DNA from 3 places in the Peribacillus phoenicis genome. Region 1 is predicted to be linked to each of the others. Evidence: riboswitches for the same ligand, from Rfam matches in the RefSeq annotation. Region 1 holds a riboswitch; each other region holds the start of a gene.
What was found. Region 1 has a riboswitch for S-adenosylmethionine ahead of ABC374_RS12245 (YezD family protein). Riboswitches for the same ligand answer to the same signal wherever they lie in the genome.
Positions count from the first base shown of each region.

Region 2: another riboswitch for S-adenosylmethionine. It lies ahead of mtnK (S-methyl-5-thioribose kinase); the one in region 1 lies ahead of ABC374_RS12245 (YezD family protein).
Region 3: another riboswitch for S-adenosylmethionine. It lies ahead of ABC374_RS13825 (bifunctional homocysteine S-methyltransferase/methylenetetrahydrofolate reductase); the one in region 1 lies ahead of ABC374_RS12245 (YezD family protein).

Region 1 is NZ_JBDFMF010000001.1:2,492,431-2,500,235, reverse strand. Features, by position in the region: gene pdxS (pyridoxal 5'-phosphate synthase lyase subunit PdxS) at 1-140, shown strand, start outside; gene pdxT (pyridoxal 5'-phosphate synthase glutaminase subunit PdxT) at 142-741, shown strand; gene ABC374_RS12260 (SDR family NAD(P)-dependent oxidoreductase) at 896-1,642, shown strand; gene ABC374_RS12255 (TetR/AcrR family transcriptional regulator) at 1,816-2,403, shown strand; gene ssuE (NADPH-dependent FMN reductase) at 2,615-3,148, shown strand; SAM riboswitch class I at 3,430-3,538, shown strand; gene ABC374_RS12245 (YezD family protein) at 3,710-3,853, shown strand; gene ABC374_RS12240 (phosphoadenylyl-sulfate reductase) at 4,036-4,740, shown strand; gene sat (sulfate adenylyltransferase) at 4,816-5,964, shown strand; gene cysC (adenylyl-sulfate kinase) at 6,007-6,606, shown strand; gene ABC374_RS12225 (nitrite/sulfite reductase) at 6,624-7,805, shown strand, end outside.
Region 2 is NZ_JBDFMF010000001.1:2,862,821-2,870,625, forward strand. Features, by position in the region: gene ABC374_RS13990 (pyridoxal phosphate-dependent aminotransferase) at 1-1,166, opposite strand, end outside; gene ABC374_RS13995 (carbon-nitrogen family hydrolase) at 1,266-2,048, shown strand; SAM riboswitch class I at 2,120-2,273, shown strand; gene mtnK (S-methyl-5-thioribose kinase) at 2,352-3,554, shown strand; gene mtnA (S-methyl-5-thioribose-1-phosphate isomerase) at 3,569-4,615, shown strand; gene ABC374_RS14010 (LCP family protein) at 4,707-5,597, opposite strand; gene ABC374_RS14015 (lmo1851 family serine protease) at 5,712-7,172, opposite strand; gene deoD (purine-nucleoside phosphorylase) at 7,459-7,805, opposite strand, start outside.
Region 3 is NZ_JBDFMF010000001.1:2,829,630-2,837,434, reverse strand. Features, by position in the region: gene ligD (DNA ligase D) at 115-1,974, opposite strand; gene ku (non-homologous end joining protein Ku) at 2,125-2,967, shown strand; gene ABC374_RS13830 (MOSC domain-containing protein) at 3,461-4,111, shown strand; SAM riboswitch class I at 4,223-4,321, shown strand; gene ABC374_RS13825 (bifunctional homocysteine S-methyltransferase/methylenetetrahydrofolate reductase) at 4,425-6,272, shown strand; gene metH (methionine synthase) at 6,265-7,805, shown strand, end outside.

The DNA of each region.
Region 1 (7,805 bases):
CCGCAATCGTTCAAGCGACTACATATTTCACCGATTATGAATTGATTGGCAAGTTGTCCAAAGAGTTAGGCAGTGCAATGAAAGGAATTGATATTTCCAAACTAGCTCCGGCAGAACGGATGCAGGAACGTGGATGGTAATATGATAACTATCGGTGTTTTGGGTTTACAGGGAGCAGTTGAAGAACACTTGAATCAAATCAAAGCTGCCGGCGAACAAGCAGTTATAGTAAAAAAGCCGGAGCAGTTGCTGGAAATCGATGGCTTGATCATTCCAGGCGGAGAAAGCACGACGATGAGGAAGCTAATGGATCGTTATGGATTTATGGAACCAGTCAAAACTTTCTCCGAAGATAAAAAACCAATTTTCGGTACATGTGCAGGGATGGTATTGGCGGCCAATGAATTGACTGGCGATGAGAAGGCCTATCTTGGACTAATGGACATTTCCGTGAAAAGGAACGGATTTGGACGTCAAAAGGATAGTTTCGAGGCTGAACTATCAATCAAAGGAATGGAAACCCCTTATAAGGCAGTTTTCATCCGGGCGCCATTTGCTGATGGAATTGGAGAAGGTGTAGAAGTATTGGCTGTTTATGAAGAGAATGTAGTAGCTGCGAGACAAGACCATGTCCTCGTTAGTGCGTTTCATCCAGAATTAACAGGTGATGATCGTTTTATGCAGCTTTTCATTGAAATGGTGAAGACATCCATAAGTAAGGCCGAATTGAAAACCTGTTAAAAAAATGAAGCTGTCCTAGTAATAGGACAGCTTTACTTATGAAAGCTCAAAACCCTATATAAATACATATTGCTTGAATTAAATATTCCTTACTTTTATAATAAAAAAGTAAGTAAACACTTACTATATTTTTAGTGTTGAAAGGGGAATGTACATGACAGCAAGAGTTGCAGTTATTACAGGAGGAGCAAGCGGTATTGGCCGGGCCACATGTTTGAAATTCGCAGCAAAAGGGGACAAGGTCGTTGTTGCGGATTTTAATGAAGGAATGGGACAGGAAACCGTTGAACAGATTACAGCGTATGGCGGAGAGGCCATTTTTGTAAAAACGGATGTTTCTAAGCAGGAAGATGTTGAATCCTTAATCAATAAAGCAGTGGAAACATTCGGAAGGATCGATATCATGTTTAATAATGCCGGCATCGGTGCAGGCGGTATGATCCTCGATCAAGATATGGAGGGTTACTTCAAAACGATTGGAGTGAATCAGCACGGAGTTGCCTTTGGAATCATGGCAGCAGGACGGAAAATGAAGGAGCTAGGTAACAAGGGTGTCATTATTAATACGGCTTCTGTGTTTGGTTACTTAGCTTCCCACGGAACCTTTGCCTATCAGGCGACTAAAGGAGCTGTAAGAATGATGACACAGACAGCTGCTTTGGAATTGGGTGCTTATGGCATACGGGTAGTGGGCATTGCGCCAGGCGGGGTTGACACTCCTATCATTCAAGGCTATAAAGATATGGGAATCATCGATAAATTGAATGCAAGTCAAATGCGCGGTAAATTAATTAAGCCAGAAGCCGTTGCAAATGCCGTCTATCTATTATCTTTAGAGGAAGCGGATGCGATCAATGGAAGTGTAGTCATGGTCGATGATGGCTATGCATCCTTTAAGTGATTTTCTCTATAAGAAAACATCGTCCCAATCAGACGATGTTTTCTATTTATGATATATGGGAATATTGAATTCTAATGAATCAAAGGTAATATTGACCGATTGATACCATCGGGATATCATGGAAAATAGATTGGTGAAACCGGTCTTATCATTATAAAAGAAGGTTGATATTTTTGAAAAAAGGGCAGCAAACGAAAGAACGAATCATAAATGTAGCCCGGACTCTTTTTGCCACTAAAGGTTTTGACATGACAAGAACGAATGAAATTGCCTCTGCTTGCAATGTTTCCGAAGCTACTATTTACAAATACTTTGACAGCAAAAAAGATTTGCTATTGGCTACCATTACCCCTGATGAGAAAGAGGAATCTGAAGATGGGACTAGCCATCTATCTACGGATGATCTAGTGGAGAATCATGTTTGCACCATGATAAATAAAATTCTTGATAATAAAGAACAGTTTTCGATACTATTCAGGGAAACACAATTTGATCAAGATATTTCTAAGCAATATGTAGATCAGATTTTCAAGCCGAATGCCAGGCATATTGAAATACAGAAGAGAATAGATAGTGGTGAGATACAGTATATCTCTGATATTATCCTATTTAATGTAGGGATCATTTCTTTCACATTGGCATTATCTACACATTATGAGATCCATCAGCAGAAAAAGGAGCCATATTTTACTTCTGAACGAATTAAGAGCATTGCTCAACTTTTGGTATATGGTATTCATGGCAAACAAAAACATACATAATGAAACGGTCATATTTACGGCTTGATGCTCAAGCCCTTCAATATGACCGTTTTATTTTCCTTAAGATCCGATGGAGTAAACTTGAAAATTTTTTAAACCAGAGTGTAAGATTTGACTTATATTTTTCAGACTATTACGATAAATGCATGCTGTACGAAATGCTTACGAAGATTTTATCTGGAAATCATGTAATATTGGAGGGGGAGATTAAATGACCGATATCGTAATTTTATCAGGAAGTCCGGCTATTCCGTCCAGAACGGACATTTCACTAAAACATATTCAATCATTAGTTGAAAACGAAGGTTTTACCACAGCTTATTTCTCAATTACGGATTTCTCAGCAGATGATTTATTCCAAGGCAAATATAATAGCGAAGATATCTTAAAGCTTTCAGAGAAAATTCAAGCAGCTAGAGGTGTCATTATTGGTTCACCGGTTTATAAGGCTTCTTATACAGGTGTATTGAAGGCCTTGATCGATTTGTTGCCAGAAGGTGCTTTTAAGGGTAAGCCAGTACTGCCAATCATGATTGGCGGAAGTAACAGGCATCTATTGGCGATTGACTATGCACTTAAACCATTAATTTCAATATTAAAAGGCGAGCCGCTGCAGGGGATTTATTTCGTTGATAAAGAAATAGATAAACAGAATTCAGAAAACCCGATAAATGATTTGCATTTAATTGATCGCGTCCAGAGTCAAGTTCAAGAATTTGTAGAAGCGATACAGTTAAGAAATTAATGAATTCGAGTAATTCCTTCTATAAAAAGTACTGGAATTCGAGAAATTATTTTTTCAAAGAATGACAGGCGCCAATAATAGGTTTGTTAATGAAAATAGACTCATTTTTTTGGATGCTTTATCTAAAAAGACGAGTCTATTTTCATATTTACATGAACATAAAATCATAATCGGAATAGTGTGTATAAAAATAACAGTTCATCCATAATATTAAACCAAGTTATTTTATAAGAAAACTCCATTGACAAGGATTAAATATATGTTAATATTTAAAATAATAAAACTTATCCAGAGCGACGGAGGGAATTGGCCCTTTGAAGTCCAGCAACCTGCATGATCGATGCAAGGTGCTACCTCCAACAAAATGTTGATCATTTTGGAAGATAAGGTAAAGATATTTACCTTGGGATCTTTCCATCATGGAAAGATTTTTGTTTTTTGGGAAAGTTGTAGGCAAACCATAACAATGTAAGGTTGTTTGGAATTATATAAATCTAAGAAATTCATTGAACCAGCGGTGAAAATAAGAAATTCGCGGATTTTCTTAAAGGAGGAACAGGCTTGGATAAAGAGAATCAGCTTGAAGAAATATTTGAACGACTTCAAGAAATGCTTAATTCTATGAAATATGGATCCATTACACTTATTGTCCAGGATGGTAAAATCATTCAAATGGAAAGAAATGAAAAATTAAGAATTAAATAAGGTATCTGCTGACTAGAAAAACTAGAGGCGGGTTTAACTGATATAGAGAGAGTATTGGTTAGATTCGTCTCTTTTTTCCTAGAGTCAAACAAACTGGAGAAGATTACAACGGGCATTGATCAACAGTTACTCTAACCTGATACAGCAAGTTTTTAGAGGGGGCTACAAAGTTGGCTGCATTAATAAACTATGAAAATTTCAACACTGGGGATTTCCCTGTATTTCCCGAAGACAGTGAGACAAAAGGTGCTTTGGAAGTTCTGCAATGGGCGAATGACCATTTTGGAAACGAACTGATTTATGCTTGCAGTTTTGGCATTGAAGGCATCGTGCTTACGGATTTATTGGCGAAGGTCAATCCTTCTGCCAAAATAGTTTTCCTTGATACAGATGTTCATTTTGAGGAAACTTATCAATTGATCGAGCAAGTGAAAAAGCGATATCCAAAGCTTTCGATCGAAATGAAGAAACCTGCCTTGACGCTAGAGGAACAAGCAGCGGAATATGGGGATGAATTATGGGTTAGAGATTCAAATAAGTGCTGTAATATCCGTAAAATCATTCCGCTTACCGATGTGCTTTCAACGGCAACAGCATGGCTTTCGGGACTGCGGAGGGAGCAATCCGAAACAAGGGCTTTAACCGAGTATATCAATAAGGATAATAAGTTCAAGTCAGTTAAAATATGTCCACTCATACATTGGACATGGAAAGATGTTTGGCGCTACGCCCACAAAAACGGACTTCCATATAATATCCTGCATGATAATGGATATCCGAGCATTGGATGTAAAACATGTACAGCACCAGCCTTCAATGCAGATGATTTACGCTCTGGCCGTTGGCAAGGAGCTCAAAAAACGGAATGCGGATTGCATTTATCTTAAATAAATAAAAACCATAGGCTTAAATAAATAGAAACCATAGGCTTAAATAAATAGAAACCATAGGGGGAAATTAGCATGACAATCAGTTTACCGCACGGAGGAACATTAATCGATCTTTGGGAACCAAATTATGATATTAGTAAAATAACAAAGTCAATCGAAATCGATCAAATTGCTTTAAGTGATCTTGAATTGATAGGCACTGGTGCCTACAGTCCAATTAAAGGATTCTTTACAAAAAGTGACTACGAGACAGTGGTCAAGGATTTGAGGCTTAGCAGCGGTCATGTATGGAGCATCCCAATTACGCTTCCTTTGACCGAAGAAACTGCAGAAACCCTTACTATAGGTGAAGAAGTAACGTTGACTCATGAAGGTGAAACATACGGGATTCTCTCCGTTTCCGATATTTACACGCCAGATAAGCAATTGGAAGCGACATTAGTATATCAAACGGATGATGAGAAGCATCCTGGAGTGAAAAATTTATATAACCGCGGTGATGTATATGTCGGTGGGGAAATAAAGTTGATCAAGAGAATAGAGCGTCCGCAGTTTCAAGCTCACTATTTGGACCCAGTCGAGACAAGGAAAGCTTTTGCTGAAAAAGGCTGGGAAACGGTTGTCGGCTTCCAAACGAGGAACCCTGTTCACCGTGCACATGAATACATTCAAAAGACAGCATTGGAGATAGTCGACGGCTTATTCTTAAACCCTCTTGTAGGTGCCACCAAATCAGATGACATTCCGGCAGATGTAAGAATGGAAAGCTATAAAGTGCTGCTTGAAAAATATTATCCTAAGGATCGCGTCTCCCTTGCAGTTTTCCCTGCTGCCATGCGTTATGCAGGACCTAGGGAAGCCATTTTCCATGCGATGGTCCGTAAAAATTATGGTTGCACACATTTTATCGTCGGACGTGATCATGCGGGTGTGGGCGATTATTATGGAACATATGATGCTCAAAAAATCTTTGGGAATTTCAACGCAGATGAGTTAGGGATCACGCTATTATTCTTTGAACATAGCTTTTACTGTAAAGCATGTGGCAATATGGCTTCCGCTAAAACTTGTCCGCATGGCAAGGAAGACCATGTCATCCTGTCTGGAACGAAGGTAAGGGAAATGCTGCGTAACGGAGAAATTCCTCCAGCTACCTTTAGCCGTAAGGAAGTCATCGAGGTGTTGATCGAAGGTCTAAAAAAGAATGAAGTTTATAACTGATCGGACATAAATTGAAGGATCACATGAAGAGGGGGATTTTTAATGAGTAAAAGTACGAATGTCACTTGGCATGAAACGTCATTGACCAAGGAGCTCCGCCGGAAGCAGAACGGCCATGAAAGCACAGTTCTATGGTTCACTGGTCTCTCGGGCTCCGGAAAATCAACGATTGCGAATGCAGTCGCTAAAGAGTTATATAATCGGAATATTCGAAGTTATGTTTTGGATGGTGATAATATCCGTCATGGTTTGAATAAAGATTTAGGTTTTTCTGAAGAGGACAGAACCGAGAATATTAGGCGAATCGGTGAGGTTTCCAAGTTATTCGTGGATAGTGGGCAGTTCGTATTGACCGCCTTCATATCACCTTTCAGGGCAGATCGGCAGATTGTACGTGATTTACTTGAAGAAGGGGAGTTTATTGAAGTATACATAAAGTGTCCGATCGAAGAGTGCGAAGTGCGTGATCCTAAAGGTCTTTATGACAAGGCGCGTAAGGGAATCATTAAAGATTTTACCGGAATCGACTCTCCTTACGAAGAACCTGAACAACCGGAAATCATTTTAGAATCCGACCAGTACAGCATTGAAGAGTGCGTTGAACAGGTAATCGGTTATTTGTCAGCAAAGAAAGCGATTTAATCAAGGAGGATAATATAATGGTTTACGAGAAATTTTGGTCGGAAAATCCACTAATCGCTAAAAATAAAACGGAAGTCTGGAAATTGGAAAAAGACGGCTTGAAGATATTTGATGATATTCCACATTACGCAGCAAATGGTTTTGATTCCATCCCTAAGGAAAATTGGGATATGTTCAAGTGGGCGGGTCTCTACCTGCAACGGCCAAAAGAAGCTGGTTATTGGATGATGCGTGTCGTTATTCCCGGCGGTATCCTGACTTATGATCAACAAATTACGCTGGCAAACATCGCTAAAGATTACGGGAGGGGTGTATATGACATTACAACCCGTCAAGCCATTCAATTCCATTGGCTGACCATTGAACAAGTCCCGGATATCTTAAATCGTTTGGAAAAGGTTGGAATGACTACGGCTGGTGCTTGTGGTGATATCACACGCAATATCATCGGGAATGCATTGGCAGGCATCGATCCTGACGAACTTTTCGATACACGCGAGGTTCTATATGATGTATTTGAGTATTTCCGCCTTAACGAAGACTATTCGAACCTTCCTAGGAAATATAAAATGTCCATAAGTGCTAATATCCATAATGCATCAAATGCTGAAATCAACTGCGTTTCTTTCAATCCAGCAACTAAAGAAATTGATGGAGTAACGGAAGTTGGTTTTCACGTAAAAGTAGGCGGTGGGCTGTCCTCCGTTCCGATGCTGGCAGAGGAACTTGATTTATTCATTTTACCTGAAAAAACAGTCGAAGTAGCGGCAGCCATCACGACGATATTCCGTGACTTCGGGTACCGTGAAAAACGTCATCGCTCACGATTGAAATTCCTTGTCGCTGATTGGGGTCCTGAACAATTCAAGGAAAAGCTGCTGGAATACACCGGTCCGCTTCCTGAAAAGGGTGAAAGTGCGGTGGAGGGATGGAATGCAGGTTATTTCTACGGCATCCATAAACAAAAACAAGATGGTCTGAACTATGTTGGAGTCAATATACCAGTTGGTCGCCTAAACCCAGACGAAGTGATCGAGTTTGCCGAACTTGCGAAGAAATATGGAAATGGTGAAATCCGAAACTGTAATTCTCAAAATCTTATCATTCCAAATGTGCCGGATGCAAAACTTGAGGAATTAAAACAGGAATCCATCTTTGAAAGATTTCCATACCACCCAAAAAAATTCATTGGTTATTCC
Region 2 (7,805 bases), 370 kb from region 1:
AATTTTAATCTACTTATCCGTTCCACAGCCTCTTTCAGCCGATCTTCCGAAGTCAGCAGCCCTACCCTGACGTATCCTTCGCCAAATTCACCGAATCCATTTCCTGCGGCAACAGCAACGTGGGCATGCGTTAATAAATAGTCTGCAAAACGCTCGGACGTAAAACCTTTAGGTACTTTGAGCCAGGCAAAAAATGATGCCGCAGGAGCTTTGACATCCCAGCCGATTGCCCTCAATCCCTCAATGAAAACATTCCTTCGGCCCTCGTACATCTGCACTAACTGCTCTACACAGCTCTGCGAGTCAAGCAAAGCGCTTGCCGCAGCTTCTTGTATCGCCGGGAATAGACTCACATAAAGATGGTCTTGTAATAGTTCAAGAGCTTCTATGACACTCTTATTCCCCACTGCGAAGCCGACTCTCCACCCTGCCATATTGTATGTTTTCGATAGTGTGTATATTTCTATTCCTATTTCCTTCGCTCCCTCTGACTGGAGAAAGCTTACCGGTTTTTTACCGTCGAATCCTATCGCTCCATAAGCGAAGTCGTGGACCACACAAATTGAATGCTCTTTTGCAAAAGAGACGGTCTCATCAAAGAAACTTTCAGTTGCAGAAGCACCTGTGGGATTGTTCGGATAGTTCAAGAACATCATTTTCGCTTTATCAAGTACTTCTTTATGTATGTCACTGTATTTTGGAAGAAAATCATTTTCTTCTGTCAAGGGCATGAACTCGGTCTTTGCCTGGGCTAAAACAACACCGGAAAGATAATCCGGATAGCCGGGATCCGGAACAAGAATCGTATCACCCGGATTCAATAAACACTGCGGCAGTTCGACAAGACCTGCCTTTCCCCCGAAGAGAATCGCCACTTCACTTTTCGGATCCAGCTTGACACCGTATTCACGTTCATAAAAGACGGCAGCAGCATCTTTTAAATATTGATGCCCCCGGAATGGCGAATATTTATGATTAATCGTTTTTTCAGCGGCAGACTGCAAGCTTTTCACGATATGGTCTGGTGTTGGCTGATCAGGGTTTCCCTGACCTAAATTTATGACATCATGTCCTTGCTCCGTGATGGCATTGACTTTTGCGACTAGTGAGGCAAAAAACTGCTTAGGCAGGTCCTGAAGCTGTCTGGATTTTTCGAATTGCACCATTTATACACCTTCTCTGAAATTTCTTGAAATTCTAGTCACAAATGATATATGTTTATCATAGTCTTGTAAAGCATTTTTTACATATGGGGGTTTTAAACGATGAAGTGGAAAATAGCTTGTATTCAAATGGATATAGCATTCGGGCAACCGGATATCAATTTTCAGGTTGCGGAACAATGGTTGGAAAAAGCAGCACGGTCGGAACCCGATATCGTCATTTTACCAGAGCTTTGGACAACCGGATACGACTTAAGCAGGTTAAATGAGATTGCAGATCAAGAGGCCGAAAAAACGATTGAATTTCTTAAAACACAGGCAAGGAAACACGAGATTCACATCGTAGGCGGTTCCATTGCGAAAAAAACGAGCAAGGGAATCTATAACACCATGATCATCATCGATAAACAGGGAAATCTCATAAAAGAATATGATAAGCTTCACTTATTTCAGTTAATGGATGAACATCATTTCCTGAAGCCAGGAGAAAAGGATGGTTTATTTACTCTTGATGAAAAAATATGTGCTGGTTTCATTTGTTATGACATCCGTTTCCCTGAATGGCAGCGAGCCCATACCGCTAAAGGCGCCGAAGTTCTATTCGTTACGGCTGAATGGCCAAAGCCGAGACTCGATCACTGGAGAGCCTTATTGATTAGCCGTGCCATCGAGAACCAAGCCTATGTTGTAGCCGTTAATCGCTCAGGCTCTGATGTCAATAATATATTTGCCGGTCATTCCTTGATTATTGATCCTTGGGGAAATATCATAAGTGAAGCCGGAGAAGGAAACGAACTCCTGACAGGCACCTTGGACTTCAATAAAGTTTCGGATGCACGTAACAAAATACCTGTATTCGAAGATCGACGTCCTGATTTTTATTAATTTACCCATTGACAAACTATTTAAAAAGTTGATATTATTTTCCCGAAGATTAAAATTTCAGAAAACATTTACTCTTATCAAGAGCAGGCTGAGGGATAAAGGCCCTATGAAGCCCAGCAACCGACTGTAATACCATTGTGAAATGGGGCGGATTCACCGCCGGATTATAAAATCCACAGAGCACGGTGCTAATTCCACCAGAATTCATATTCTGGAAGATAAGAGGTCCGAAGCCAAAACTTCTGCCTCTTTCTATATGAAAGAGGCTTTTTTATTCTTATTTTGAATCCGGAGGGGAAAAGAATGACTCAAAACCATTCAAATTTTAAGAGATTGACAAACGAAACAGCTATAACCCTTGCAAAAAAACTTGGGTTGGTCAATGCGGATGCAAGTTTAACATGTAAAGAAATCGGCGATGGAAACTTAAATTATGTTTTTCATATTACAGACACAGTCACAAATAAAGGAATTATAATTAAACAAGCGGTCCCTTATGCCAAGGTACTTGGCGAAAGCTGGCCGCTGACATTGAAAAGAGCTGCGATTGAGGCGAATGCGTTGATTCATTTCAGAAGTTATTGCCCAGAATTCGTACCGCAAGTCTATTATTCTGATGAACAGCTTGCCATCACGGTCATGGAGGATTTATCGCACTTGAAAATCGTTAGAACAGGATTGATCGAAGGAGATTCATATCCATTGCTTTCTCAGCATATTGGTGAATATGTTGCGAAAACGGCATTTTATACATCCGATTATCATTTAGAACCCTCTGCGAAAAAGGAAGTGGCCCGACATTTCACGAATCCCGAACTCTGCAAAATCACTGAGGTCTTTATTTTCACGGATCCATTTTTTGAGGAACTCCCGGGAGATTTCGAGGTGGAATTGACAGATGCCGCCAAAAATATATGGAATGATAAAGAAGTGATCCTTGAGGTCGCTAAGCTGAAACAAAGCTTTGAAACCGAGCAGGAAGCCTTGCTTCATGGTGATTTACATACTGGAAGTATATTTGCAAGTAAAACTGAAACAAAGGTTATCGATCCGGAATTCGCTTTTTATGGTCCAGTTGGTTTTGACCTTGGTCAATACACCGCCAACCTTCTCTTTCAGGCAGTCACACGTAATAGCGCTGGAAAGGAAGAGATTTTCACACACCTTAATGAATTTTGGAATGCCTTTGAAGAAACTTATTCCGAATTATGGGAAGGCCAAAATAAAAGCCCATTTCGCCATGTGAAAGGTTATCTGCCTTATTTACTGACAAAATTTAAAAAAGATGCATTCGGCTTTGCCGGCTGTGAAATGATTCGGCGAACCATCGGACTTTCCCATGTTGCCGATTTAAATGTCATTGAAGATAAAGAAACAAGGATCGCTGCCAAAACGGCTACATTGGAAATTGGTGCTTTTTTAATTAAAAAACGAGAAGAATTGGATGTTCCAGCTGTAATTGAAGCGTTGAAGCAACGTACACTGCCATCTTATTCAACCATTTAAAAGGAGACCTGCACATGACAAAACTAGCACCATTACCTTATTCGGTACAATGGGCTGATTCCCATATTACATTATTAAATCAACAAGCCCTGCCTTCCATAACTGAATTTATTGAACTTCATTCTGTTGATGATGTATATGACAGCATTTTGACATTAAAAGTTCGCGGTGCCCCAGCAATTGGACTGACAGCAGCATTTGGTGTTGCACTTGGTGCCAAACAGGAAACAACCACTGAATTAGCCGAATTCAAGAAAAATGTAGCAAGGCATATTGAAAAACTCGCCTCGTCACGGCCAACTGCTGTCAACCTTTTTTGGGCGTTAAGGAGGATGGAAATTACCCTGCAAGCTGCGCAAAGCATTTCAACTGCCAAGGAAGCACTTGTATCGGAGGCTAAAGCCATCTTTGCTGAAGATGAAGAAATGTGCAGGAAAATCGGGGAACATGGTTTATCCTTATTCACTAGAGGAGATTCCATTCTAACGCATTGTAATGCTGGGGGAATTGCCACGGCTCGGTATGGCACAGCCTTGGCTCCCTTCCACCTGGCTAAAGAAAAGGACTTTCCGCTAAAAGTGTATGCATGTGAAACAAGGCCTGTCCTGCAAGGGGCGCGTTTGACTGCTTGGGAATTGATGCAAGCGGGGGTGGATGTCACATTAATTTCTGATAATATGGCTGCCCATACGATTCACCAGAAAGCAATAAATGGCATTATCGTCGGTGCCGACAGAATTGCGGCTAATGGAGATACAGCCAATAAAATCGGGACATTGGGATTGGCCATATTAGCCAAGCACTTTGGTATCCCTTTTTACGTGGCCGCTCCATCAACCACATTCGACCTTACTCTCGAGTCCGGCACTTCCATCCCGATCGAAGAACGGAATGAAGCGGAAATCACCTTCATTCAAGGTGTTAGGATCGCTCCCGAAAACGTGAAGACTTTCAATCCTGCCTTTGACGTTACACCGAATCATCTAATTACAAGCATCATTACCGAAAATGGCATCATAACACCGGATTTCATTAAAAACATCCCGCTTTTTGTTAAATGATCCAGGTTGCTTTATTGATGATAAAAAACGAGAAGGATTTCGTATCCCTCTCGTTTTTGTGATTATTCTTGCGAGGTCCACAATACAATTTTTATTTTTTGGAAAAGAACTCCTGAAGTGCCTTCTTATTTTTAGTGTAGTCCATCTCCAAAACGGCTCCGGACTGGGGATATATTTCATCTTTAAAGCTTCCTTCCACTGGAACCCTTAAGGTTTCGACGGTGTCCGGTGTATGGAAGACGGCTTTTGGACCCATTTCCATTATTGTTTTCAGTCCAATATCTGTATCCAAGTACGAGAGTCCTTGTTCGATTATACTAGGAAGGGCTGCCATCCCTTCGAAGGACGAGATTTGATTTATAAACGCTGTTTTTAATTGAACCATTACTTCTTGTTGACGCTCAACCCTTCCAAAATCACTTTCATCGTCATGTCTAAAACGGACATATTTCAATATTTCCTCCCCATGTAAAACATTTTTACCGACGCTTGCTTGAATGCTCATATCATCAATGATTTCCTGGTCCACATTCACCGCTACCCCCTCAGGTGCAAGTAAATCGACCATCTTCACGAATCCCTGAAAGTCAATTACCGCTACATGATCGACCTTGACACCAAAGTTTTCCTGTATGGTTTTCTTGAGAAGTTCCCTTCCACCATAATAATAAGCTGCATTTATTTTGTTATATCCTGATTTATTCCCGGGGATTTTCACATAACTATCACGCATAATCGAAGCCAGCTTCAGTTTTTCCTGCTCAGGAAAATATTTTGCCAGTATAATCGCATCTGATCGAGAATTTTCCTCTCCCCTTGTATCAACACCAATTAACAGAAATGTTTTCACGCTTTCCTGGTTCTCTTCTTTGGTTAGTTTTTTTTCCGTACCTGCATTTCCATTTTGTTTGGGTAAAGGGGCATAAGTGCAGCCTGCCAGAATCAAGATCAATAGATATATGAACAATACCTTTTCTTTCATTACCTCACCTCATCGGAAAATTACCCCTATTCTCTGCCTAATATTGGAATCCTATGCATTAAACGACAAAAATAGCCTGCCAACGATAATCGCTGACAGGCTATTCGGGCAAAATCATTTATTGATTTCTTTCTTTAATACTTCTACCGCCTTTTTCACTTGTGTGTCATTCTTAAGGATTTTCTCCTGGATGACCTGCATCAATTTCATGGTAGTATCATCTTTAATGGTGCCAGTTTCTTTAATTTTTTGTTCCCTTTGGAATGCTGTGACCGCATTCGTTGTTGCTTCATCAAAGAATCCATCTACCTTACCCGGATCATGTCCCGCTTCCTTCAGCATCTCTTCAGCAGCTTTCACTTCACTCGAAGAATCAGATGCTTTCAATTCCTTATCGGGCGAAATGTACGGAAGGCTGGCATAACCAGGAAGCTTCACAGTAATATCCGGCTTGATCCCTTTTTTATGAATCCAATTGCCTTCAGGAGTCAACCATTTAGCTGCCGTATATTTGAAGTTAGATCCATCTTCAAAGTCTTCGGCAGTCTGCACTGTCCCTTTCCCAAATGACTTGACACCAATCAATGGAATGTCCGCAGATTCACTGACAGCCGCTGCAACGATTTCAGAAGCACTGGCACTTCCGTCATCAATCAACACGACTACCGGGATTTTCAGTTCTCCATCATTCTCCGATTTATAGACTTGTTTTTTCCCGCTGCGCTCCTCAACTTGAAGGACCACTTCCCCATTAGGTATGAACAGGCTTGCCATTTCTATTGCTTGATCAAGCAGTCCCCCCGGGTTTCCCCGCAAATCCAATACGAGACCCTTCATATCCTTCTTGGACATTTCTTCAAGCGCCGTTTTCAGCTCTTGGACTGTATGTTCGGAAAAACTGGTGACTTGAATCTTGGCAACTCCATCATCAAGCATTTCCGCATAAACCGTCTCAATCGGAATTGTGTCCCGTTTAATGGTGAGCTCAATCGGTTCCGACTCACCAGCTCTTGAGATGGATAGATCCACTTTCGTACCCTTCTCGCCCCTGATTTTCAGGACAGCTTCAGAAGAGCTTAGCCCTTCAACGCTTTTACCGTCCACACTTAAAATGATATCATTCGGCTTTACCCCCGCTTTTTCTGCTGGGGACCCTTTTATAGGTGAGACGACCATGATTTGTCCATCCTGCTCCTGAATCTCGGCACCGATTCCTTCAAAAGATGAAGAGATGCTTTCATGGAAACTAGATGCTTCCTTTTTATCCATATAAGCAGAGTAGGGATCATCCAATGATTTGATCATTCCATTAATTGCGCCGTCAACCAGCTTTTCTTCATCAACCTCTTCATAATAGTTATCTTTTATCTTATCGTATGTAGTATACAGCTTTTCAAATTCCGCATGCTTATCCGGTGCTAATGACTCTACTTTTTCATCTCCAAAGGTCAAGGCTATTGTAGTAATCCCTGCAGTTAGAAATATGACTAAGAAAATCCCCATAATGAACGTAAACTTCTTTATTTTAATGAATTTCCCTGCCTCTTTTGGCTGTTCTTGATTTTCTTCTTCCACTGAAGCCTCACCACTTTCATTCTTCATGACGATATAAACGATTTCTTTCTATTTTAACAGCTTTCATGACAATCGAAAAATAATTGTTATCAAAAATAACAACTTATGACCATATGTATTTTTTTACGCTTCGCAAACGTTAAAGCATAGAGAAAACTCCCTGGACTACAGGCATCTATTGACATTACAAAAATGGGGCTACCAAGGAATAACTGAGCCTGTATCCAACTGTCATTATACAGCTTCACTTATTCCTGGTCACCCGCCTGTCATTTACATCCAATTATCAGTCCTGGATCGCTGCTTCCAATGCCACTTCAACCATTTCGTTAAAGGTTGACTGGCGCTCATCCGCCGACGTTTCCTCACCGGTTAAAATGTGATCGGAAATGGTTAATACAGATAATGCTTGGCGGCCAAATTTAGCAGCAAGCGTGTATAGCGCTGCTGATTCCATTTCGATTGCAAGGATTTGGTATTTTGCCCATTTTTCCAAATCACTATTATCGTTATAAAACTGATCGGCCGTAAAAACATTACCGACCTTCAATTGCAAGCCCTTAGCTGTGCCAGCGTCATAAGCTTTTCTTAGTAATTCGAAATCCGCCGTTGGGGCAAAGTCCACCCCGCCGA
Region 3 (7,805 bases), 340 kb from region 1:
ACTTTATCAGGCCGTTGACGATTTTATTCGACCTTCACCGCAAATTATTCGACCGTTCGTGATTTCATTCGACCTACACCGCACTTTATTCGACCGTTCACAAATTTATTCGATTTATGGGTTTACTTCAGTTGTTGGTCTTTTTTGTTTTAGGAACGATAAAACTTCCAAAAAGGCTGGTCCATTATCGACAAGTCTGTAATCCATAAAAGCACATCCATCCCTTTTTATTCTGTTTGGGATGGTTTCAATCGTATAGTTCTTTAACTGGAGATTTTCGTCGACTTCCTCCCAAAACAAAGGTGTAGCCACACCCGCGAAAGAATTTCCCCGTGGGGAATAAGGCTGGATGATGGTTTTTCCTTCACTATGCTGCACAAAGTCCAAGTAAAGTCGATTGTGCCGATTTATTTTCATTCTTTCCGTTGTAAAATCATTTGGGTTGGAACTTGTTAAGTAGTCACCAAGAAAGTCGGTGAATATGCGTGTCTCCTGATAAGTAAATCTGTCTTCAGGCAATGGAATGTGAATTTGCAGTCCTTTGTTACCTGAAGTTTTTACAAAAGCTTTAATCCTTAATGATTCCATCACTTTTTTAATTTCCTGTGCGGCCTTTATCGCAAAGGAGAAAAATTCGATGGAAGGGGGATCTAAGTCCAGGACGATTTCGTCGGGTCTTGTTTTACCCGCTTTCTGAAAGGGGGCATGGAATTCCAATGCAAGCTGATTACCAAACCAAAGAAGCGTTTCAATATCGTTACACAGCATGTATTCGATATCCTCATCCATGAACGTTTTAATAAAGGCCGGCGCATAATCAGGTTTGTTTTTCTGGAAAAATCTTTCTTTATCCAAAGTGCCATGTGGATAGCGGATCGTCGTAAGCAGTTTATCCTTCAAGAATGGTAAGAAGAAAGCTGAAACCTCCCGTAAATAATGAAGGTATTCAACTTTCACCACCTGTTTACCTTCTGTTATCCAAAGCGGTTTATCTCTGGAAGTTATTTGTACCGTATCTGGAAATGTGTATTGGCCTAGCACAAATTTCTCCCAGGTACATTCATCGGGAGTCGTTTGCAAAAGCCATTGCGAAAACTGAGGTTCACGCAGTTCATTTTCCTCATATACGTGTAAGAATTGAACTTCGATGCAAATGGATGGATGGATATAAAAAAATTGTGCATCTTCATCTGATGCATTTTGCTTGATCAATTGATGCAATATACTTTTATCTCGAGCACTCAGTCCATTTTTGACACTTCCGATTTTCGTTACGGCACCTTCTTTGAAAACTGCGAGGGAAACGTAACCATTTTCTTTGTGCAATGCTGTAATGAAACAAGAAACGGTCTTCCAATTTTTCACCTTAATCCAAGCTGTTGTACGTCTTCCTTCTTGCCAAGCACCCCGAATTTCCTTGGCGACAACCCCTTCGCCATCTAACAGGGTGACCTTATTCAAGGCATTATCCAAAACGTCAAAACTCTCTATTAATTGTATCAAAGCCTTATCGTTGGGATTAGGAGGCATGGGAAGACCGAGTTTTCCCCCCATATTCAACATCAATTCCCTTCGTTCCACCATAGGTTTAGCTGCTACGTCTTTTCCGCTGATGCGAAGCAGGTCAAACGCTATAAACCGACATGGGGAAAAGCGGGCATTTTCTGAAATTAAGGATTGTTTCCCAAGGCGTCCTCGCCACTGTATTTGAAAAAAGTCTGCTTTCGCCTGATTGGTAAGCCAGACCAATTCTCCATCTAACTGAAGCGGGAGATAATCTTCCAGGCCCAGGTCTTTGATGTAAGCAATGATTTCTGGAAATTGTGGTGATAATTCCTTCTCATTCCGACTCGAAATGCTTATGGTATCGGAGTCTATCGTTAATATAGCCCTAAAGCCGTCATATTTGACTTCATAACGCCAATCCTTGGAGTTGGGGGCTTCAGGGTAATAGGTAGGCAGCATCGGTTTCATTTTTGTATTTACCTCCGCAAATAATTGATACCATTATTTTGCCAAAAAAACGAAGTGTTAGAGTTGGCAATTGTTTTTTCGGTTTTTTTTGAACAAAGGGGAATAATAAAATTGTTCTTCTCATTAAAAATAAGTTATGAGGTGACGAATATGCATACGATGTGGAAGGGGAGCATATCATTCGGTTTGGTGAACATTCCGATTAAACTTCATGCTGCAACGGAGGATAAGGATATATCTTTAAGGACGTTGCATAAGGAATGTCATTCACCGATTAAATACGAAAAGGTTTGTCCGGTATGCGAGAAAGAAGTGGGGAAGGATGATATAGTCCGCGCTTTTGAGTATACAAAGGGAAAGTTTGTTGTATTGGAAGACAATGAACTGGAGCAACTGAAAAAACAAAACGAAGAAAAAGCCGTGGAAATCGTGGATTTCGTTAAAATTGAAGAAATAGATCCCATTTATTTTAACCGGAGTTATTACATGTCCCCTAATGACGGGGGGATAAAAGCTTATTCCCTTTTGAGGCAGGCCCTCAAGGAATCGAATAAGGTGGGGTTGGCAAAAATCATCATTCGCTCTAAAGAACAAATGGCGGTTATCCGAGTCGTTGATAATACCTTGGTGATGGAAACGATTCATTATCCGGATGAAGTCCGCTCCACAGCGGATGTTCCGAATATCCCTGCCAATGATACCATTGTAAAAAAAGAAATCGATACTGCCGTATTATTGATAGATCAATTAACGACTACTTTCGATCCGACAAAATACACCGATGACTATCGAACCGCGTTACTAGAATTAATTGAATCAAAGAAAACGGGACAGACGACGATTACAGCGAAAACAAAAGAACCAGTTTCCAACAATGTAACCGATTTAATGGAGGCATTACAGGCATCCATAGACCGTACAAAACATGATGAACCGGAAAAGAAAAAGACGACCCGAAAGAAAGCGGCACCGAAAAAAAAGAAACAAGCGTAAACAGGAAGCTGAGCGGAAGACGCATGATGTCGCTCGGCTTTCTGCTTGTTTTTGCAAGGAATCAGGCTTCTAATAAGGAAATGAAAGGGACTTGATAAGGAGGGAAGGAAAGTACAAATAGGTAAGTCGATCACGATGCAAGAAAATGAATGGAATTACAGGGAATTAGTGGATATTAATGAAAGCAAAAAAAATTCGCTCCCTAAAGAGCGACAATGAGGAATTCAATCGTGAAAATCAACATATAGGCGAACGGTTGTAGTTTTCGACTATATATTGTGTTCATATTCTACCATATTTAATTCTGAAATAGCAACAAAATTACTGAAACTATCCTATGAATTTTTCTGGAAATCAATGATATTTCGCCCATTTAACGGCTCATGTGGCTTTTTCACTTCATATACTTATAAAAAGCTACAGAATAAATGGATTTTTAGTATAATTTATACATATAGGATGATATAAATTAAATATGAATGGAAGATGCAAAATGGAAAATGGAAAAATCAAATCACTTCATGCCGGAAAGCCGAAACAGGAAATTTTTTCGAATGTCGATATCTTTTCTGCCATGGATAAACAAGCACATGATAATGTGACAGTGACTAAATCAGGCATAATTGGTGATGGGGTAGGTAATGTAAAGTTCCATGGAGGTCCTGATCGGGCTTTGTGCTTTTACCCCTTTGAGCATTATTCATTATGGAATGAAAAATTCTCTAAAAAGCTGGATATCCCAGCATTCGGTGAAAATTTAACTGTAGCGGGGATGAGGGAAGAAGCCACGTATATCGGCGATATTTATCAAATAGGCGAAGTGATTGTTCAAATTAACCAGGGAAGGATACCTTGTTCGACCATTTCCCACTTCAATCAAGAACCTAAGTTTTTGGAACTCGTGCTGAAAACGAGTTTCACTGGATATTTTGCAAGAGTACTTCAAGAAGGAACGATAAATAAGCAAAACGAAATCGTGCTAATAGATCGTTTGCAAGAAAAAATTTCAGTTCATTATGCAGCAGAGGTAATCCTTCATAAACGAGATGGCCTGGAAGGCGCTAAGGCTTTACTTACTCTAGACTCGTTAGCGGAAGACTGGAAACAAAGAATATTGAAGAGGGTTAAAGCCGCAAAAGATTGAATCATTTTTGCAAAAGTGAAAAAAATGTCGATCAGGTATTGAAATTGACAGATTATTAATGTAAATTAAATATAATCTAATTTTGAAATCTTGTGAAAATTATATAAATGGATCTTATCGAGAGAGGTGGAGGGACTGGCCCGAAGAAACCTCAGCAACCAGCTTAGGCAAAGGTGCTAAATCCAGCAAGCAGAGCTTGATAGATGAGGAGAATGTTTCAAAAAACCTTCTTCTTTGAGAAGGTTTTTTTCCTTTTCTCTCATACTCATAAAATACGACAAAAACAGGACTGTTTTTGAGAGAGGGTGTAATGATGAATTTTCGTAAAGAAGTGAAAGAAAGAATGTTGGTTGGGGAAGGGGCAATGGGGACCTTATTGTACTCATATGGCATCGATCAATGTTATGAGGAATTAAACTGCACGAATCCAAATCAAATAGAGTCCATCCACCGTGCCTATCTCGAAGCTGGTGCAGATATCCTTCAATCAAATACATACGGAGCCAATTTCAACAAATTGAAACGGTATGGACTTGAAGATGAAGTTAGCAGAATCAACCGCCAGGGAGTCATTCTTGCTAAAAAAGCGGCAAAAGGAAATGCGTATGTCTTCGGTACCATAGGGGCACAGCGGAGTATCAGGAAATCGGATTTAAGCATGGAAGAGATTAAACGGGGGTTTCGTGAACAGCTATACAGTCTGTTGATGGAAAACCCTGATGGGATTCTCTTGGAAACATTTTATGACCTGGAAGAGCTGGAAACCGTCCTGCAAATCGTAAAAAATGAAACCGGATTGCCGATCATCGCAAATGTTTCGATGCATGAACTGGGTAATCTTCAAAATGGAATCCATTTAAATGAAGCCTTTCAAAAACTCGAGCAATTGGGTGCCGATGTTGTTGGGGTGAATTGCCGTCTCGGTCCACATCATATGATCCGGGCCTTGGAAGAAGTGAGCTTGCCGAAGGATGCATCGATTGCCATATACCCTAATGCCAGCCTCCCGGATTATGTGGATGGAAGGCTCGTCTATAAAGCTGTGCCGGAATATTTCGGTTCAAGTGCCCTGGAACTTCGTGAGCAAGGTGCCGCTATCATAGGCGGGTGCTGTGGAACGACTCCACTGCATATTCAAGCTGTAAAGAATGCAATTGGAAGTTTTGCTCCTGTAAAAGAGAAAATTACGAAACCCCGTGAAATAGAAATAATTGAAGTGAACGAAAGAGAATTGGAACTTCCACTGTACGAAAAGGCCAAGACGGAAAGGACGATCCTAGTTGAACTTGATCCACCGAAAAAGCTGGGAATAGAGAGCTTCATGACCGGTGCTGAGGTTTTGAAAAAAGCAGGGGTCGATTCCATTACATTAGCGGATAATTCACTTGCCTCACCAAGGATATCGAATGATGCACTGGCTAACTTACTAAAGAACCAATTGAATATTAATCCGATGGTGCATATAACATGCCGTGATCGAAATTTGATTGGCCTGCAGTCACATTTAATGGGTCTGCAGACGGTGGGGCTGAATGAATTATTGATCATCACCGGAGATCCTTCAAAAATAGGGGACTTCCCTGGTGCCACTTCGGTTTATGATTTATCTTCCTTTGACCTTATAAGCATGGTCAAACAATTTAATGAAGGTCTTTCCTATTCCGGTCAAAGTTTGGGTCAACGGGCGAATTTTAAAATTGCGGCAGCGTTTAATCCCAATGTGAAATATCTGGATAAAGCCGTACTGAGAATGGAAAAGAAGATTTCCTGCGGTGCTCAATCCTTTTTGACACAGCCAATTTATTCGGTGGAGCAAATCGAAGAAGTACATGAAGCTACAAAACATTTAGAAACCCCGATTTTCATCGGTATCATGCCTTTGACAAGCACCCGGAACGCAGAATTCATCCATAATGAGATCCCAGGCATTAAATTGCCCGATAACGTAAGAAGGGCCATGGCTTTAGCGGGGGATGACCCTGTAAAGTCTAGGATGGAAGGGGTTAATATCGCGCGGGAACTGGTGGACGCGGCAAGGGAAAAATTCAAGGGCATATATTTAATCACTCCGTTCCTTCGCTATGAAATGACGGCGGAACTTACGAAATATATTAGAAAAGTCGATAGTAAACAGACATCAGAGGTGGCAGTACATGAATAAAAAAGCGATTCAAGATCAGTTAAATTCTAAGATTCTCCTACTTGATGGGGCGATGGGAACCATGCTTCAAGCGGAGAATTTGACAGCAGACGATTTTGGCGGGGAACAATTCGAGGGCTGTAATGAATATTTATCACTGACGCAACCGGAAATCATCCAAACCATTCATGAAAAATATTTAGCAGCGGGCGCAGATATCATTGAAACAAATACCTTTGGAGCGACCAGCATCGTTCTTGAGGAATACCAAATAAGCACGATTGCCTACAAGCTAAATAAAATTTCAGCTGAGCTTGCCGTTAAAGCTTGTGAAAAGTATTCCAATGAGGAGTGGCCAAGGTATGTAGCTGGCTCGATGGGCCCCACTACAAAAACGCTATCCGTAACGGGCGGAACGACTTTTGACATTTTAACCGATTCTTATGAAGAACAGGCACTGGGTCTCTTGGATGGCGGTGTAGATTTGCTGTTGGTGGAAACCTGTCAGGATATGCTTAATGTCAAGGCTGCCTTTTCTGGAATCAAAGCAGCATTCGCAAAAACGGGAAAAGATGTGCCTGTCATCATATCAGGAACAATCGAACCGATGGGCACGACACTTGCCGGCCAGTCCATAGAAGCTTTTTATTTATCTGTTGAACATATGAAGCCCGTAGCTGTCGGCCTTAATTGTGCAACAGGACCGGAATTCATGATAGACCATATCAGGACACTTGCAGATATATCGAATAGTGCCATCAGTTGTTATCCGAATGCCGGGCTCCCTGATGAAGAAGGCCACTATCATGAGTCACCTACTTCCCTGGCAGAGAAAATGAAGCAATTTGCCGAAAAGGGATGGATCAATATCATTGGCGGATGTTGTGGTACGACACCAGAGCATATTAAAGAACTTTCCAGGGTCCTCGAAGGCATGAAGCCCCGTACAATTACGGAAACTGCCCATGGTCATGCCGTATCAGGCATAGAACCGCTCATTTATGATGATTCAATGCGTCCTTTATTCGTAGGTGAAAGGACGAATGTTATCGGTTCCCGAAAATTCAAGGAGCTGATACGCAGCAAGCATTACGAGCCAGCAGCCGAAATTGCACGTAACCAGGTGAAAAAAGGCGCCCATGTCATTGATATTTGTCTTGCTGATCCTGATGGGGATGAGCTTGGCGATATGAAGGAATTCGTAGAAGAGGTCGTCAAAAAAGTGAAGGTCCCATTGGTCATCGATACTACAGATGAAGTTGTACTTGAACAAGCATTAAAACATTCACAAGGAAAATCGATCATTAATTCCATAAACCTTGAAGATGGTGAAGAGCGCTTTGAAAAAATAGTACCCTTAGTCCATCAATATGGTGCTGCCGTTGTCGTAGGAACCATTGATGAAATCGGGATGGCCGTCGATGCTGAACGGAAATTGGAAGTGGCAACACGGTCTGTGGATCTGCTTGTCAATAAATACGGTCTAAACAAAAGTGACATCATCTTTGATCCGCTTGTATTTCCTGTAGGCACAGGTGATGAACAATATATCGG